3 regions of the Geobacillus sp. PLS 41 genome follow, and region 3 is predicted to be linked to each of the others. Evidence: riboswitches for the same ligand, from Rfam matches in the RefSeq annotation. Region 3 holds a riboswitch; each other region holds the start of a gene.
What was found. Region 3 has a riboswitch for cobalamin ahead of metE (5-methyltetrahydropteroyltriglutamate--homocysteine S-methyltransferase). Riboswitches for the same ligand answer to the same signal wherever they lie in the genome.
Positions count from the first base shown of each region.

Region 1: another riboswitch for cobalamin. It lies ahead of ACVX3G_RS15715 (ribonucleoside-diphosphate reductase subunit alpha); the one in region 3 lies ahead of metE (5-methyltetrahydropteroyltriglutamate--homocysteine S-methyltransferase).
Region 2: another riboswitch for cobalamin. It lies ahead of ACVX3G_RS11310 ((2Fe-2S) ferredoxin domain-containing protein); the one in region 3 lies ahead of metE (5-methyltetrahydropteroyltriglutamate--homocysteine S-methyltransferase).

Region 1 is NZ_CM151395.1:3,136,619-3,142,772, forward strand. It holds gene ACVX3G_RS15705 (HD domain-containing protein) at 1-431, shown strand, start outside; gene ACVX3G_RS15710 (ribonucleotide-diphosphate reductase subunit beta) at 892-1,932, opposite strand; gene ACVX3G_RS15715 (ribonucleoside-diphosphate reductase subunit alpha) at 2,007-4,289, opposite strand; cobalamin riboswitch at 4,419-4,614, opposite strand; gene asnB (asparagine synthase (glutamine-hydrolyzing)) at 4,816-6,154, opposite strand, start outside.
Region 2 is NZ_CM151395.1:2,266,457-2,272,610, forward strand. It holds gene ACVX3G_RS11270 (DNA topoisomerase III) at 1-132, shown strand, start outside; gene ACVX3G_RS11275 (GNAT family N-acetyltransferase) at 208-651, opposite strand; gene ACVX3G_RS11280 (glycerophosphodiester phosphodiesterase family protein) at 774-1,655, opposite strand; tRNA gene ACVX3G_RS11285 (tRNA-Gln) at 1,832-1,904, shown strand; gene rraA (ribonuclease E activity regulator RraA) at 2,162-2,647, shown strand; gene ACVX3G_RS11295 (hypothetical protein) at 2,699-2,953, shown strand; gene ACVX3G_RS11300 (retropepsin-like aspartic protease) at 2,943-3,323, shown strand; partial or broken gene ACVX3G_RS11305 (RraA family protein) at 3,341-3,481, shown strand; cobalamin riboswitch at 3,542-3,734, shown strand; gene ACVX3G_RS11310 ((2Fe-2S) ferredoxin domain-containing protein) at 3,916-4,290, shown strand; gene ACVX3G_RS11315 (HoxN/HupN/NixA family nickel/cobalt transporter) at 4,293-5,000, shown strand; gene cobJ (precorrin-3B C(17)-methyltransferase) at 5,002-6,154, shown strand, end outside.
Region 3 is NZ_CM151395.1:359,234-365,387, reverse strand. It holds gene ACVX3G_RS01655 (DinB family protein) at 1-97, opposite strand, end outside; gene ACVX3G_RS01650 (acyl-CoA thioesterase) at 353-793, opposite strand; gene metE (5-methyltetrahydropteroyltriglutamate--homocysteine S-methyltransferase) at 784-3,060, opposite strand; cobalamin riboswitch at 3,200-3,389, opposite strand; partial or broken gene ACVX3G_RS01640 (helix-turn-helix domain-containing protein) at 3,970-4,047, shown strand; gene ACVX3G_RS01635 (helix-turn-helix domain-containing protein) at 4,030-4,485, shown strand; gene ACVX3G_RS01630 (response regulator) at 4,554-5,219, shown strand; gene ACVX3G_RS01625 (sensor histidine kinase) at 5,229-6,154, shown strand, end outside.

The DNA of each region.
Region 1 (6,154 bases), 740 kb from region 3:
ACCTTGCCCTCCGCCACGGAGTGAACGTCGACTTGGCGACAAAAGCCGCACTGCTTCATGATATCGGCCATTACACATGGTACAAAAACGGCCGTTGGGACTACGAACAATACCGGCAAAACGACATCCACGCCATCAAAGGGGCCGAACGCGCCCATAAGCTGCTGATCCGCCTTGGCGAACATCCGCAAAACGCTAAGGAAATTGCCCTGGCGATTTTGCTTCATACCGATTCCTACCTTCCAGAAGGAGAATGGAAACGAACGCCGCTCCAAGCCATCGTCAAATGGGCCGACGAAGCCGACGAGGAGCCCGGCGGCCGCCACCATTATCGAACGATCAGCGACGACTTAGCGTGGAAAAAAATCCGCCAGCTCGACGAACTCGTCAGCCGTCAGCACGCCCAAAAGTGGCTCGGAGATATCATTTGAACAGTTGCTTTAATGTCGTCATTTCCCGTAAACAGGAAACGAGATATCGCCACAAACCATGTCTGCTCTGAACGGAAGCAGCTCACCCTTGAATCAGGTGGGCTACTGTGCGCGCCAGCAACACCAAGTCCCATCCCCATTGAATGATACATCGTTCGCTCACATTTCAAGACTGCTTGGCATCATCTGTCCTGCTAAAACGCCCGCTGCTGTTCGTTCAAAACTCATATTTCGCAACCTTTGCATAATATACAAAAAACAATCTCAATATTCACATAAAAATAAATGTTTTTCCAAATATTGTAAAATAACTAATTTTTATTCGTTAAAATCAGGCTTACTTTGAATTTTTATTCAGGGTGCGAAATGTAGGTCAAAAAACGGCAAGTCAAGCAAAAGGCGAACGGCCTTGCCTGACAAAAAAGCCACGCTGACCGTTGTCAAACGTGGCTTCTCTCATTTATAACTCATCAAATCCGTTGTCCACTTGCACTTTCGTATATTGGCGCGGTTTTTGCTCGAAGAAGTCTGATTTGCCGAGGTCGACTTCTTCATACGCTTTAATCCAGCGGAGCGGGTTCGTCCGATAGCCGTCAAACGGGCGGTCAAAACCGAGCTGATGAGCGCGGACGTTGGCGTAAAACTTAATGTACGCTTCCAAATCAGCCAAGTCGATGCCATCGATGTCATTCCCGATGATTTCCCCGGCCCATTCGATTTCCAGCTCAGCCGCTTTCGTAAACGTTTCACGGACAAAATCGGAAAGCTCCGGCGTCCGATACTCCGGGTATTCGTTCAACACTTCTTTGAAAATTTTCGCAAACAAATCAACATGAATGTGCTCGTCGCGGTTGATGTAATTGATCATCGTGCTCGTCGCCACCATTTTTTGCTGGCGCGCGAGGTTGTAGAAGAACGCAAACCCTGAGTAGAAAAACAGTCCTTCTAAAATGACGTCAAAAACGATCGAGCGCAACAAGTTTTCCACATTCGGCTCTTCGGCAAACGCCTTGTAGCCGTTCGTCACAAAATCGTTCCGCTTGCGCAGCGTCGGTTCGTTCCGCCAAAAATCGAATACTTCATCTTGCTTCGCTTTCGGCACAAGGCTCGAGAGCACGTACGAATACGAATGGTTGTGAATGACTTCCTGCTGGGCAAGCATGATCATCAAGGCATTGATGCTTGGATCGGTAATGTAATCCGCCACACGTCCGGCGTAATCGGTTTGGATGCTGTCAAGCAGCGCTAAAAGACCGATGATTTTCAAAAACGCATCCTGCTCGCGGTCGGTCAGCTGCGGAAACTGCTTCACATCTTGGGCCATATTGATTTCAAACGGTGTCCAAAAGTTGGCGAGCATTCGCTTATATTTCGCATACGCCCATGGGTAGGCGATATCGTCCCAGTTCAACACATTCGAGCAGCGGCCGTTGATGATGCCCGTCGAACGGTTCGGCGCCTCTGGATCCATAATCGGCCGTTTGACTAAGCTGATTGTCATGATCCATTCCTCCCTTTCAGCTAAGCTTCGGCGTGAATCTTTCCCCGGAATCGGCAACGTCCGGGGGAAGACCGTCAGCTCGCGCAAGAATCGCACTCGTCGATCGTCCCCGATGTCGAACGCACGTAATACGTCGTTTTCAGCCCCGACTTCCACGCCGTCAAATGCAAATCGAGCAGCTCTTTTGCCTTAATCGTGTTCACGACGTAGAAGTTAAAGGAGATGGCTTGGTCGATATGGCGCTGGCGGGCGGCGTTTTGCTTGATGCTCCAGCGCTGGTCGATATGGTACGCCGATTTGTAATACCATGTCGTCTGTTCGTTTAAATCCGGCACCGTAACGGGAATCTTATAATCTTTCTTTTCCTCGGCGTACACTTTTAAGAAAATCGGGTCAATGCTCGCTGTACTGCCGGCGATGATCGACGTCGAGGCGTTCGGCGCCACCGCCATCACATAGCCGTTTCGCATCCCATAGCGGGCCACGTCTTGCTTCAGCCGATCCCAATCCAATTCACCGTGGCTTTCGTAGCCGCGCCGCTCAAAATAAGCGCCTGTCTGCCAATCCGATCCTGGAAACGCCGGGTAGCTCCCTTTCTCTTTGGCGAGCTCCATGCTCGCTTGAATCGCCAAATACGCGATCGTTTCATACAGCTCGTCGGCATAGCGGACCGCTTCGTCCGACTCCCAGCGAATGCCTTTTAACGCCAACAAATGATGCCAGCCAAAGGTTCCAAGCCCGACAGCGCGGTATTTTTGATTCGTCAGGCCGGCTTGCAGCACAGGGATATTGTTTAAATCAATGACATTATCGAGCATCCGCATTTGAATCGGGATCAGCCGCGCCAAAACGCCGTCGGTCACCGCCCGCGCCAAGTTGATCGACGATAAGTTGCAGACGACAAAATCGCCTGGGATTTTCTCAATGATGATCGTCCCGTCTTTCACATATTGCCGCTTCGTCACTGTCGGGCTTTGGTTTTGCGCGATTTCCGTGCAAAGGTTGCTGCAGTAGATCATCCCGAGATGGCGATTCGGATTTTGCCGGTTCACTTCATCGCGGTAAAACATAAACGGCGTCCCCGACTCGAGCTGGCTGCGCATAATGCTTTTCATCACGTCGATCGCCGGCACTTTTTCTTTCGACAGCCTTGGTTCGTTGACGCATTGCCAATATTTTTCCCGAAAGCTGCCGCTCCCTTTTTCCTCATCATAAAAATCTTCCAAGCTAAACCCCATCACCTTCCGCACTTCATGCGGATCAAACAAGTACCAGTCGCCGCGCTGTTCGACTTGCTCCATGAACAAATCAGGGATGCAAACGCCGGTGAACAAATCATGCGTCCGCAGCCGTTCGTCGCCGTTGTTGAGCCGCGCATCGAGAAACGCAAAAATGTCTTTATGCCACACATCCAAATAGACGGAAATGGCTCCCTTTCGCTGTCCCAGTTGATCGACGCTCACCGCTGTATTGTTCAGCTGCTTCATCCACGGGATGACGCCGGAAGAGACCCCTTTGAACCCTTTAATGTCGCTGCCGCGCGAACGGATTTTGCCTAAATAGACGCCGATGCCGCCGCCCGATTTCGACAAATTGGCGATGTCGGTGTTGCTGTCATAAATTCCTTGCAAGCTGTCATCGACCGTATCGACAAAGCAGCTTGAGAGCTGGCCGTACGACTTCCCAGCGTTGGCAAGCGTCGGCGTCGCCACGGTCATGTATAAGTTGCTTAACGCCCAATACGCTTCCTTCACGAGCGCAAGCCGCTGCTTTTGCGGTTCATTCGCCATGAGCGTCATGGCAATGACCAAAAACCGCTCCTGCGGCAATTCATACAACCGCCGCTCATAATCGCGCGCCAAATACCGGTCCGCGAGCGTGCGCAGCCCAATGTACGTAAACAGCTTGTCCTTCTCCGGATCAAGAAACGCACCGATGGCGTCGACTTCTTCTTTCGTATAACGTTCAAGCAAGAACGGACTGTACACCCCTTGTTCCGTCAGCGCAACAAGCAGCGAGTAGAAATCGCCATACCGCTCGCGTTCATCGTACCCGCGCTGCCGCGCCGCTTCACGGTACAATTGCCGCAAATACAGCCGGGCGCACACAAACGTCCAGTCCGGCTCTTCTTCATCAATGTAAGAAAGTCCTTCCAAAATAGCCGTTTGGTGCAGCTGTTCTACCGTGACGGACTCCTTTCGGCTAAGAAGCTGCCAAACACGCTCGACGTATTCATCAAGCGACAGACGGCCGAATCCAGCCGCGGCTTGCTCAATCAGCGCCGCAAACTCTTCACGTGAAAACGAAACCGACTTCCCTTGATCATCGAGGATGACCGTTTTCGTCAATGTGGTCATTCGTTTCTTCCCTCCTCCATAAAAAAATCCGCTCGGGCAGGCGAGCGGATGAAACGACAGACGGAAAAAGGCAGACGAACCCCTTGTTCTTTTCCCCTATCGTTTCATCTTCTCACACCCCGAAGAACATGAAACGTTCCAAGCAAGGCAGGTCTCCTGACTCGTGCATCGTCCTACTTTGGGTCCTTCCCAGCGGCGCGCTGAATGGCTCTTGCCGCCAGTGGCCATCCCATTTCGTCCGCACATACAGTTGCGGGGGCAGTTCCGGATTCACACCGGATTCCCTATTAAGTCCTGATGGACACCGTTGCTTAGCAGAACAATATGTAGTTGTAAAAAAAGACCTCAAAACCAATATATAGTAGTTTAGCATCCTGATGGAACAAGCATATACCAAAACCGGGAAAATTGCAAGAGCGGGAGAAAGCAAATTTTCTCTTTCGCTTCGCCAAAGGCAAGGAAACTGTCCGCACCATCGAAAAAGGCGTTCTAGGTGTCGCCCTTAGAACGCCCTGTCGTTTCCCTGCTACGCCTCCAAAACAGACGCTGGCCGCTCCTCGCTTTGTGCGGATGAAGCAAAATCGTACTTCTTTTCCACATACACTTGATGCCAAACCATAAACGCCAAGACCGTCCACAGCTTGCGGCTGTGGTCCGCCTTGTGGCGGGCATGTTCATCCAGCAGCCGATAGAGCACGTCCTTATGGAACAGATGATCAGTTTCGCTTTCGTGGATGAGCTGTCTCGCCCAGTCATACATTTCGTTTTTCAGCCAGTGGCGAATCGGCACGGGAAACCCTAATTTTTTCCGGTTTAACACATGATCCGGTACGATGCCCTCGGCCGCTTTGCGCAAAATATATTTCGTCGTGCCGTTGGCTGTTTTCATGTCAGGGGCGATTTGCATAGCAACCTCAAATACCTTTTTGTCTAAAAAGGGAACGCGCAGCTCAAGCGAATGGGCCATCGTCATTTTGTCCGCTTTGACTAAAATATCGCCCCTTAGCCATGTATGAAGATCAATATACTGCATCCGGTTGACGGGTGGGTAATGAAGCGTTTCGCGGTAAAAAGGAGCCGTCACCGCCGTATATTCGCGCCCCTCTTGGTACGTTTTGAGCAACGCCGCTTTTTCCTTTTCGCTATAGATTTTCGCATTGCCGACATACCGTTCTTCAAGCGGCGTCGTGCCGCGCTCCAAAAAGCTTTTTCCTTTCATTCCGTCCGGAAGCATCTTCGCGATCACCCGCAACACCGCTTTTACGATGTTTGGCATGCGCGCAAACAGCCGCAACGACTCTGGTTCGCGGTAAATGTTGTAGCCGCCAAACAGCTCGTCCGCCCCCTCGCCGGAAAGCACAACCGTGACATGCTTTCTCGCCTCACGAGCGACAAAATACAGCGGCACAGCCGCAGGATCGGCAAGCGGATCGTCCATATGCCACATAATTTTCGGCAGCTCTTCCATATACTCCTGCGGTGAGATGACATAGCTAATGTTGTCTACCCCAAGCTTCTCTGCGGTTTCTTTTGCGACATCGATTTCACTGAACCCTTCCCGCTCAAACCCGACGGAAAATGTCTTCAGGTGCGGATGGAATTGTTTCGCGATGGCGACGATGAACGATGAATCAATGCCTCCCGACAAAAACGCACCGACCGGCACATCGCTGCGCATATGGACGTTGACCGAATCAAACAGCGCATCGCGGATTTTCTTTACAAGCTCCTCTTCCGATTGGCGAATGGGCTCGAAGGATGCCTTCCAATAACGATGAATGGTGAGCGGTTTTCCGACTTTTTTCTTGAGATAATGCCCCGGCTCCAGCTTGTAAATGCCGGCCGACATCGTCAGCGGCTCAGGG
Region 2 (6,154 bases), 1.6 Mb from region 3:
GTGAAAAAGCTGCTGGCGCAAGGGAAAACAAATGTCATAAAAGGGTTTAAAAAAGGCGGGAAAACGTTTGACGCCATACTCGTTTGGGATGAAAACGAGAAGAAATTGTCGTTTCAGTTTCCGAAGCGGTGACGAAGGCAACAGGCGTTGGGGGATGGGAGGTTTGGCGAAAAGGCGGACCGATGGCGGCCCGCCTTTTTTTGCCCTTTACTCCGTTCGCGGCTCTTGAATCCGCTCCATCAACCGCTCCGGCTCGCTCGGCGCGGCAAAGCCGAACTGCCTGTACAGCCCGTGCGCGTCTTTGGTCGCGAGCATCACCTTGCGGACAGCGGCGACATCAGGATGGGCGAGCACGCATGATAACAGCCATTTCCCGAGACCTTGCCCACGGTATGCTTCATCGATGAACACGTCGCACAGATAGGCGAACGTCGCCCGGTCGGTGATGACGCGCGCCATGCCAATTTGCCTGTCGCCGTGAAAAAGGGAAAAGCAGAGCGAATGGTCAAGCGATTTGAGGATCGTTTCGCGGCTGCGCTCATTCGCCCAATACGAGCGGGCAAGGAAGTCAAACACGCGCTCAAGCTGGACGCGGCGGCGGTCCGTCGTCACGGTAAATGGGCCGTTTTCGTAATCGATGATCGTCCACATGATCTGGCCTCCTTTTTCTCAAATGATACACCGAATCGGGTCAAATGGGAACGATTTTCGTTTTTATTAACCATAATAACATTATGTAAACAATAAGCTCCCCCTGGCTCCCTGAAGGCCGGTCAATGGCGGGGCAGACGACGGCAGGCGGCAATGCGGCCAGGGCGGTCTGGATAATCGGTGAACAGGCCGTCAACGCCCATGGCGCATAGGCGAGCGAGATCGTGTGGTTCATTGACGGTATAGACGTGAACAATGAGCCCGCGGCCATGGGCGGCGCGCACCCACTCTTCGGTGACGGCCGAAAGCGGCAAGCCGATGCCATCGGCATAGACGGCGATTTGTTGCAGCAGCTCGTCGCGGCCGCTGTGCGCTTCCTTCTCGCCGACCAATTGAATGAGCCGAATGCCGTGCGGGATGAGCGGCCGGAGCGCTTGCAAGCTTTCCGGGTGGAACGATTGAAACATGACGCGGCGCTGTTGCAGGAAACCGTGTTTTTTCAATAGATGGACGACCGCCTCTTCGATGCCGGGCTGTTTCGTTTCGATGTACAACGGGGCTTCCACACGCTCCGCTTTCAGCATCTGAATCACCTCATCAAGCGTCGGGATGCGCTCGCCGGCAAAGCGTGGATGAAACCACGACCCGGCATCCAGCCGCCTCAGTTCAGCGAACGAAAAATCATTTACCCGCCACGGAGCACGGCGCGGGTAGACCGTTTCGGCATTTGTCGTCCGGGCGAGCGTCGCATCATGCAGAGCAACGAGCTTCCCGTCTTTGGCTGCGCGCACATCGACTTCGATATAGTCCGCCTGCATGCGGGCGGCAAGGCGGTAGGATGAGAGCGTATGCTCCGGCGCGTATCCGGACGCGCCGCGGTGGGCGATGACGGCGGTTTTCGGCTGGCTGGATGGCTGCCAGGCAGCCGCGGCCGCTAAGACGATCGGCAACGATAACAAAAACAATGTGCAAAGATAGAAGCGAAAAACCGTGATCCGGCGCATATACATCTCTCCCCTTCCAGTTATCATATCGGGAAAACAAGTGCGAGGGAAAAACGAGGTGATATAGTGGGGAAAGGATGCTTGTACCGATAGTTTCGCACATCAAGCAAAGGGATATTCAGTTTGATGCATAAAGTGCGTTATCATGCCGCATACTGTAAACGACAACAAAACGTTGGGCTATAGCCAAGCGGTAAGGCAACGGACTTTGACTCCGTGATGCGCTGGTTCGAGATCCAGCTAGCCCAGCTGAACGTCTGGTCAAACCGGAGGGGCTTTGAGCCGGTGAAAACGGTCTCCGCTATATATCGGCGCGGGGCCGTTTTTTATGGTTTCAATGCGATCGGTGGAATACATCGAAGCGATTAACCGCCACACAATGGTTTGGTTCACATCGCCGCGTTCGTGTCAGTCGTTCGAATGAAAGATCGTCGACAAAAAACTGCTGAGGCAGAAGGATTTTGGCGAATGACGGCGAATGCAAAACATGAAAGGGGAGAGCGACAATGAAAACAGCCGATTTATGCGATCAATTTTTAGACGAGTTGCAAGTATGCGAGTTGCCGTTCCAATCGTACGGCGGAAAGCGGGCGTTTTCCGGGCCGATTGCGACGGTCGATGTGTTTGAAGACAACGTCCTTGTCCGAGAAGCGCTGGAGACGGTGCCGCCGGGGACGGTGCTCGTGGTCGATGGAAAAGGCTCGCGCCGCGTCGCGCTATTAGGCGACCGGCTGGCGCAAATCGCTTGCGAGAGGGGGCTTGCTGGCGTCATCATCCACGGCTGCATCCGCGATTCAGCGGAAATTGGCGCCATGCCGATTGGCGTGATGGCGATCGGCACATGCCCGGTGAAAAGCAAAAAAGAGGGAAAAGGCTCACGCGACGTTGCGCTCGAGTTTGGCGGCGTCCGCTGGGAGCCAGGGGCGTACGTGTACGCTGATGCGGACGGCGTTGTCGTCGCCAACAAAGATTTGTTGGCGAAAAATGGTTGACGGCTGCGGTTGAGTCTCGTTCAATACAACGAACAGGTTGAGGCGATGGAGATGGAATGGCAGGAAGTGCGTTCATTGTATCCAAATCAATTTGTGAAATTACAAGTATTAAAGTCCCATTTAGAGGGAGATCAAGAAATCATTGAAGAGGTGGCTGTTATCGGAACGGTTTCGGACAAGGATGCAACTCGTGAGTTGCTGCAATCGAAAGGGAATCAGCTTGTTTATCATACTAGCCACAAGGAGATTGTTTTAAAAGTTCGGGGAGCGATTGGCCTGAGAGGGAAATTTCATTATGCAGATTGAATATCGTGAAGGCTTGCTGTTTGCATCGATCGAAATCGTTTATCAAGGAAGGTCTAAGTTGATTCATAATATGGTGATTGATACTGGTGCGGCGAAAACAGTGATTTCTCAAAATGCAGTAGAAGATATTCATTTGCGGGTAGAGCCGGGCGATCGTATTGTGGCTTATTACGGAATCGGTGGGAAAGAGTACGCGTTTACAAAAAAATTAGACTGTATTCAGCTAGATTCTTTCCAGCTAAGAGAGTATGAAATTGATTTTAGCGGGATGGACTATGAGGGGATTAACGGTTTGTTAGGATTGGATATATTGCTGGGCGCTGGATTTGTCTTAGACCTGGACAAGTTGGAGATGTATCGTTCTGGTTGAAATGGAACGCCCGCTCGAAATGCCAAAAAGAAGGAAAAGGCGCCCGCGACGTTGCGCTCGAGTTTGGCGGCGTCCGCTGGGAGCCAGGGGCGTACGTGTACGCTGATGCGGACGGCGTTGTCGTCGCCAACAAAGATTTGTCGGCAAAAAACGGTTGACGGCAACGCATTGGTTGTACTACGATGAAAACGGATGCTTGTTCCATGACAGCGCATATATGGCGGTAAGACAAACAAGGTGCCTAGCCCGCTTAGGGCTTGGGTGAAAAAGGGAAGCTCGGTGAAAATCCGGCACGGTGCCCGCCACTGTGATGGGGAGCTTTGCGGCAACAAGTCACTGAAGGATGCTTCGGGAAGACGCCGCCAAGCGATGATCCTAAGTCAGGAGACCTGCCTTGTTTGGATCGGACGGATGCCTACGGGACTATAGGCAGACGTGCGGGAGAATGACGGCTTTAGGGGCCCTGTTTGGGCCGTTTACGGCTTTCGTATACATTTTTCTGCACCTCTGCTGTAGAGGTGCTTTTTCTTTTGTCGAAAAACCGTCCGTCTGCCGCATTTCATTCTACCATTCTAGCAAAAGGGGGGATTTGGTGGCGACGTGGGATTTGCGGGGAATGAAGCATCATGTGCTCATTTGCAACGGAGGGACGTGCCTCCGCCATGGCGGAGATGACGTGACAACCGCGGTGCGCGAGGAAATCGCCCGCCTTGGGCTTGACGACGCTGTCCATACAACAAGGACGCGCTGCAACGGACGCTGTCAAGATGCGTGTGTGATGATCGTCTACCCGGATGGCGTCTGGTACCGGTTGATGACACCGGAGAAGGCAAAAGAGGTCGTCCATCGCCATTTGCAAAACGGCGAGCCGCTTCGCGCGTGGGCGACGTATGAATACCGTGAAGACGGGTTGACCCGTCTTGGTGGGACGGAGTCGGTTATTGGCGTTCGAAAGAGGAGGACGTAATGATGGAATGGGCCAGTTATGTAATGTTAGCGATATTTCTCGGCATGCGTCATGGGATGGACAGCGACCATGTCGCGGCCATTGCGGATATGGTCGGAAGCGAGTCGCGGCGAAGACAGCAGTTGGCGCTCGGAATCATGTACGCTATTGGACACGGAGCAATCGTGTTTGTCATGGGGGTGGCGGCGCTCATGGTCGGCGCCCGGCTTTCCGAGTCGTCAGCCGCCGCCATTGAGCTCTTAGTTGGCGTTACGCTTGTGCTTCTTGGCGGGATGATGCTTTTTTCTCTTTTTCGGCGGGGTGAGGTGAAAAGCCGGTTTCAGCTCCTTTATGAGTTCGGCCATACGGTTACTCGATGGCTGCGGGGAAGGCGGGAAATGGACAGTTGCCGTTCTTTTTCGCATGTTGGTTGGGCTGGCGCCTTGATCATCGGCATCATTCATGGCATTGGCGTCGAAAGCCCGACCCAGCTAGCCATTATCACCCACGCGGTCGGAAAAGTGCGTGTGAGCGCCGCTGTCCTTCAGCTTGTGCTGTTTGTCGCCGGCTTGCTCATTGCGACGATTGCTACAGCGGCTGGATTATCGTGGGGATTTTGGAAAGCAAAGCAGCGGGAACGACTGTTTTATGTCCTTGGTGCGGTCACAGGGATTTACAGCATATGGTTAGGGATGTCGATGATAATCGAGATATGGAGAGGGGGGCTGTAAAGTGGGCGGCAAATTGCTCATTGTCGGCTTTGGCCCGGGAAGCGTCGACCATATGACGAAACGGGCTCGGGAAGCGATTGAAGAAAGCGACGTCATCATTGGCTACAAAACGTACATCGAACTTGTGCGCGATCTCATTGCTGGAAAAGAGATCATTAGCACGGGCATGACCGAAGAAGTGAGCCGCGCCCAAGCGGCGGTGAAGTGGGCCGAGCGCGGCAAAACGGTCGCCGTCATTTCAAGCGGCGACGCCGGGTTGTACGGCATGGCGGGGCTCGTGTATGAAGTGTTGATCGAAAAAGGGTGGACGAAAGCGAGTCCGATTGAAGTCGAAGTCATCCCCGGCATTTCCGCCATTCATTCGTGCGCTGCATTGCTTGGGGCGCCGATTATGCACGATGCGTGTACGATCAGCTTGAGCGACCATTTGACGCCGTGGGAGCTGATTGAAAAGCGGATTGACGCCGCGGCGGCGGCCGATTTTGTCATTGCGTTGTACAATCCGAAAAGCGGGCGGCGCACTCGGCAGATTGTGGAGGCGCAACGCATCCTGCTCCGCCATCGTGCGCCGACAACGCCCGTTGGACTCGTGAAAAGTGCGTACCGCGAACGGCAGCATATCGTTCTCACCGACTTGGCGCATATGCTGGACCATGAGATCGGCATGTTGACGACGGTGATTATCGGCAACTCAACGACATTCGTCCATGACGGCGTGATGATCACGCCGCGCGGCTACCAGCGCAAGTATCAACTAGCAGCCGCCGTCCAGCCGCTCAAACCGCATGAACGGCTGCGCAAAGAGGCAGAGCCATGGGCGCTCGACCAGACGAAGCCGCTGAGAGAGCCGGATGAAGGGAACGGAGGAGCGCTTCAGCCGTTTGCTACAGCTGCCTCCGCTTTCGACGACGAGAAAGACCGTGGTTTTGCCGCCGTTGCGGTTTTGCCGCCAGCTGTGGACGCGGCGGCGAAGGAAGCTGGATTGGCACCGGCAGCTTCCGCTTTTCCGCTGCCGGAGGAGCCATTCGCCCAAACGGAAAACCGGCCGTCATCCGCTCTGTTGCATCGGGTGAGAGAAACAGCGGAGGACGCGCTTGCAGCATTGGAAAGAAGAACGACAAAGAAGGCGTCCGCCGTGCTGTTCGAAGCGGCAG
Region 3 (6,154 bases):
TGTAATCATAATGCGCTTCGTCGATTTTGTGGATCAGTTCCAGCGTGACACGGCGGTGCGAAAGGAAATATTGCACCCATTGTTGTGCGCGGGACATGGCCATTCCTCCCTTTGGTTATGGACTTCTATTTTCTATTTTACCATAAAGGCTCTTCACCAAAAGTTGTACTTGATTTTTTCTGAACATACCCTATTTACGCTTGTGAGGGAAAATCAACAAATCCGTGATTTTTGCACATCTTTGTGCAGGAAACCGTATTGCTTGTCAAGTACATGTTGTGGTGAAGAGCCAAAAAAAAAAACGATTTTGTCCTTGACAAAATCGTTTTTCAACAGTCTGGGGTATAAATATTTATACCTTATTGTTTTGCTGATACAGTTGTACGATTTGTTCCTCCTGTTCGCTAATGATGACTTTTGGAACAGGCGTCGGTTTTTTGTTTTGATCGATGGCGACCATCGTCAAAAAGCATGTAGTGGTCAAGTGATGTTCGCCTGTAAATAAATCTTCTGTTTCGACTTTGACGAATACCTTCATGGATGTGCGTCCAGTCGAGTAGACGAATGCTTCAAGTTTTAAAATATCGCCTACTTTCGCGGACGAAATGAAATCAACTTTGTCGATCGAAACGGTGACGACCGCTTTTCGTGCATGGCGCATGGCGGATATTGCTGCAATTTCATCAATATACGCTAAAACGGTGCCGCCAAAAATCGTGCCAAGATGGTTCGTATCAGAAGGCAAAACGAGCCGCATTTGAATCGTTTTTGATTGCTCGACGTTTACTTCCATGACGGTTTCCCTCCGCAAGCCAAAAGTCGCTCCCGGTATTCGCGCGCGGCTTCCACCATCGCTTTGAGTGCGGCAATTGCTTCCTTTTCTTTTCGCGTTTTTAATCCGCAATCGGGATTGACCCAAAATTGTTCTGGACGAAGGACGCGAAGCGCTCGCTCGATTTGTTCGCTTATTTCTTTTTTTGTCGGAATGCGTGGGCTGTGAATGTCATAAACCCCTAAGCCGATTTCTTTTTTGTACTCATATGTTTCAAATGCAGCAATAAGCTCACCATGGCTTCGCGATGATTCAATGGAAATGACGTCGGCATCAAGTTTATCGATGACATGCATCATCTGTTCAAACTGTGAATAGCACATATGGGTATGAATTTGCGTTTCCTCTTTCACTGATGAGGTAGCAAGACGAAACGCCATAACGGCATCTTCCCAATAGGATGCGTGTTTTTCCTTTTTCAATGGCAATCCTTCCCGCAATGCTGGTTCATCGACTTGAATGATGCGTATGCCTTTCGCTTCCAAGCGCAACACTTCTTCACGAATGGCCAAGGCGAGCTGTGTCAGCACATGTTTTCGTGGAATGTCGTCGCGAACGAACGACCAGTTTAACATGGTTACAGGGCCTGTCAGCATGCCTTTGACAGGTTTATGGGTCAGCGACTGGGCATATACCGTTTCTTCTACGGTCATCGGTTGTTGGTAGGACACATGGCTAAAAATAATGGGCGGGCGAACACAACGTGATCCATACGATTGTACCCAGCCGTTTGTCGTGCATGCCATGCCTTGCAGCTTTTCACCGAAAAATTCTACCATATCTGTGCGCTCAAATTCCCCATGGACAAGCACGTCGAGCTGCAGTTGCTCTTGAATGTCGATCCATTTTGCGATTTCTTTCTTTATAAAGGACTTATATTGATGATCGTTCCATTCCCCTTTTTTCCACTTCATCCGAGCTTGACGCACGTCGCTCGTCTGCGGGAAGCTGCCGATTGTCGTTGTCGGCAACAGCGGGAGTTGCAAATGTGATTGTTGTATCTTTCGTCGTTTGCTGTAAGGTGTTCGGCTTACCGGAACGGCTGTGATCTCGTTTATTTGTTCTTGTTGTTTGCGGAACTTGGCTAAATTACTGTTTGTTTGTTCGTCGTATTGGATTAGCTTGTCGATTGTTGTGTTTCCTTTCATATATTCTGTCAGCATACGTATTTCATCTAATTTTTCATCGGCAAATGATAAAGCCCCAGCGAGCTCCGGCGGCAGTGAATGTTCGTGTTTTGTCGTGACAGGGACGTGCAGTAAGCTGCAAGACGGTTGAATGATCAGTTGTTCAGCAACGTTTGCTAGATGGTGAAGGAGCGTCGCTTTTTGGGCAAGCGAACTTTTCCATACATTGCGGCCATCTACAATCCCAGCAACTAATATTTTATCTTTCGGAAATCCATAGGTGTTTATGTTTTTCATGTTTTCGCCATTATCATGTACAAAGTCAAGCCCAATGCCTGCGACAGGTAAAGCAACGATTTCACGATAATGCGACACGCTATCAAAATATGTTTGTAAAATAAGGTTTATATTTGGTACACCGCGATGAAAAACTTCATATACATCACGAAATGCATCGACGATGTCATCGTCTATATCTTGGACGAGAATCGGTTCATCGATTTGGACGAATGACACGCCCGCTTCGCTTAGTTGTTTGAATAATTCTACATAAACAGGAACTAATCGTGCGAGATGTTTGCGCCACTCGTGTCGATCGTATTGCTTAGAAAGCAAAAGAAACGTAATCGGTCCAAGCAACACAGGTTTTGTTTCTAAATCGAATGTTTCTTTTACAAGGTTGTATTCTTTCAATAGGCGATTCTCCACTAATCTTGGCTTTGTTTGTCCAATTTCAGGCACGATGTAATGGTAATTTGTATTAAACCATTTCGTCATTTCAAGCGCATGTTGCCCATTTGTCCCGCGTGCCATCGCAAAATATTGCTCAAGTGTATCGTCTATTTGTTGAAATTGCTCTGGAATATATCCAAACATGAATGCTGTATCTAATACGTGATCGTATAAAGAAAAATCTCCAATTGGAATGAGATCGATTCCTTTCTCCATCTGTTTACGAATCGAATCAAGTCGAATCGCTTCCATCATTTTGGTGCATTGTTCTTTGGTGATCTGCCCATTCCAAAACGATTCTAACGTCTTTTTCCATTCTCTTTTCTCCCCAATGCGTGGATACCCTACATTTGAACTGCGGATGAACATGTGGAAGCACCTCCAGTTATTTGATCCCAATCAAGCAAAAAACCCTCTTCCAACGGAAGGAGGGTATAACTAGCTTGTATTGAGATACGTGAAGTGCCTCAATATCATATGTCCTCACTCCTCCCTATGACGCGTAGGTCGAAAGTGCATACAACAGGCAGGTCTCCTGACTTAGCTTCATCGCTGTTTATCTCCTTCCCATTTCAAATGAAACAGTGGATTGTGATAAACAGCTCTGCATCACAGTGGCGCGACCGTGTTGGATTTTCACCAAACTTCCCTTTTAAGGTTCACCACATGTGTGAACCACCTGTTGCGTGAACTGATTATTTGGTTGTATAAAATTTAGAATAAAAGAATTTTTTGTTTTTTTCAACCGAAATGTTTTTGTGAAGGGGTTTTAAGAGGCATAACGGCATAGTAAGCAGGGATATTTTTTGAGTTAATATTAGTATTTTATGTAAAAATATGTTTTTTGTGAAAATGCAGGACTGACGTGTGATTTTCATCCCCGGGTGGAGGGCAAAGTGCGCTGCCCATGGAATTTTTCTGCGAAAACAAAACACCGTTTCTTGTACATTCTTTCAGAAAGCCTTTTCCCTCTTTTCTGAAGAGTGTGCTAAATTTTTTGTGAATTGTTTCGGAGGCTCTTCACCAAAAGTTGTACATGATTTTTTCTGAACATACCCCATTTACGCTTGTAAGGGAAAATCAACAAATCAGTGATTTTTTCAAATCTTTGTGCAGGAAGCTGTATTGCTTGTCAAGTACATGTTGTGGTGAGGAGCCGTTTCGGGCGGAAATTTCCATTTGTTTCAAAGATGGGGAGGAAATTTGATCAAGTTTCACGACTTTGTCATTGACATTCAAATGTATATGGATGGTGGGAAAGACGAGGAGGAGATCCAGATGGATAAGTCGATGAGACACGACATCGCACTGTTTCGGTACAGGATGATCGCTCCGTTGGTGAATGGGCACCTCGACCTGCCTTCCGTTTTGCCTATTCGATCGAGCTTGGCTCTGTTCCCATGTCTTGATCCGACAGCTACTCTTGGCAACACCGGACGCATCCCAGCGTCGACTCGGTTCGGCCTGCTCTTGCTTTGGTTCATTTCCTCTGTGGCAACGGAAAAAATCGCCCTTATTCATTACAGAAATCTTGTGCTCCTCTCCCCCTTAAAGGAGTGGGAGGAAGCGCAATATGGTATAATTTTCTTGACGATTGGAATGCGCCAAGCCTGTTCCGTCCGTCTCTATCCGACAAAAGAACAGGAACCGTATATCCGGAGCATCATAGGATGTTGCCGATTTGTGTACAATCATTTTCTCACTCGCTGGACAGAAGGCCGCCTTGAAGGCATATGTTTGTGTGCACGAATGGTCCACGTTGAAAGAATAGTTCCTCCGGTTTTGGAAAGATGAAAGTAAACCATGAAAATCATGCACGCGAGGTAGTGGACAGGCGTCATGATGAAAAGGGGTGGGTAAAGATGGAACATCACTCTTCGTCCCATGTTCCGCGCATAAAAGTGCTCATCGCCGATGACAATCCCTTTGTCCGCGAAGGGCTGCGGATCATCTTAAGCACGTATGACGAGTTTGATGTCGCCGCGACTGTAGGCGATGGGAAAGAGGCAGTGGAATATTGTCGACATCATGAAGTTGATGTCGCGTTATTGGATGTGCGCATGCCGAACATGAATGGAGTGGAAGCGACAAAGCTTCTATGCGAGCAGACGAAGACAAAGCCGCTCATCTTGACGACGTTTGATGATGATGAATACATTCTAGACGCCATTCAATACGGTGCAAAAGGATATTTTTTAAAAAATACGGACCCGGAACGAATCCGCGAAGCGATCAAAGCGGTTTATCACGGCCAAGTGGTGATGCAGGAGATTGTGATGGACAAAATTAAGTCCAACTTAAAAGAAGAAACAGAAGCAGCCCCGAAAATCGATAAAAGCCTGTTTACGGAACGAGAGTTGGACATTATGGCGCTCATTGCGAAGGGGCTTTCGAATAAAGAGATTGCCAAACAGCTATTTCTCTCCGAGGGAACGGTGGCCAATTACATCACATCGATTTTGGACAAAACCGGACTGCAACATCGAACGCAAATTGCCGTTTATTATCTGACGGGAAAAGTCGGCTGAGGGGATGTTATGGAATCGCTGCTGATCATTTACAAGCTGATTGTATGGGGCTATGCGGCATTCGATTACATTTCATCGAAACAGAGAACGGGAGCGGGCTTTGTTCTAGTCTCTCTGATCTATTTTTGTCTTCAGCTGTTTGCCCTGATCGTTCGCCATATGAGTTGGAAAAGGGGAGCGGCGTTTGGTTCCGTTGCTCTTCTCGTTCTAGCCGCCGCCTTTGTGGAGCCGTTATGGGCGTTGTTGCTGCCTCTCAATGGGTATGAGCTGGCCTCCGTGTATATCCACCGAGTTTGGGGGATCGGGGCGGTGTTGTTGACGCCGATGATTTGGCTTGATCCATCGGCGGGGAAATTATACGGCTTTGTGGCATTGTTCAGTTTTGTCAGCGTGACGGCAGTCAAGCGGCACATCGAGCGGATGGAACAACAAGAAGATCGTTTGGATCAAATGCGCAACGATTTGCATCGGCTGACAAGAAGGATCAGCGAATATCATCAATACATCAAGCAGTCGGAATATACGTTGCAGTTGGAAGAACGGAACCGTCTGTCGCAGCGCATCCATGACCAAATCGGCCACTCGCTCGCTGGAGCGCTCATTCAGATGGAGGCGGCCAAACGGTTGATGGATGGGGACCGCGACAAGGCGAAACAACTGTTGGAAAACGCCATCCATATTTCCAAAGAAGGCATGGAACAAATCCGGATGACATTAAAACAGATCAAGCCACCGCTCGAGCAAATCGGGCTGAATCGGGTGAAATTATTCATTGAGGAATTTTCCGCCCAACATCATCTCCCGGTTCCGCTCGTATGCAAAGGGGATTTGGATGTGATTACACCAATCCAATGGAAAGTGATTTATGAGAACATTGCCGAAGCGTTGACGAATGCGAGCAAATACGCTGAGGCCACGGCCATTGCCGTTGAAAT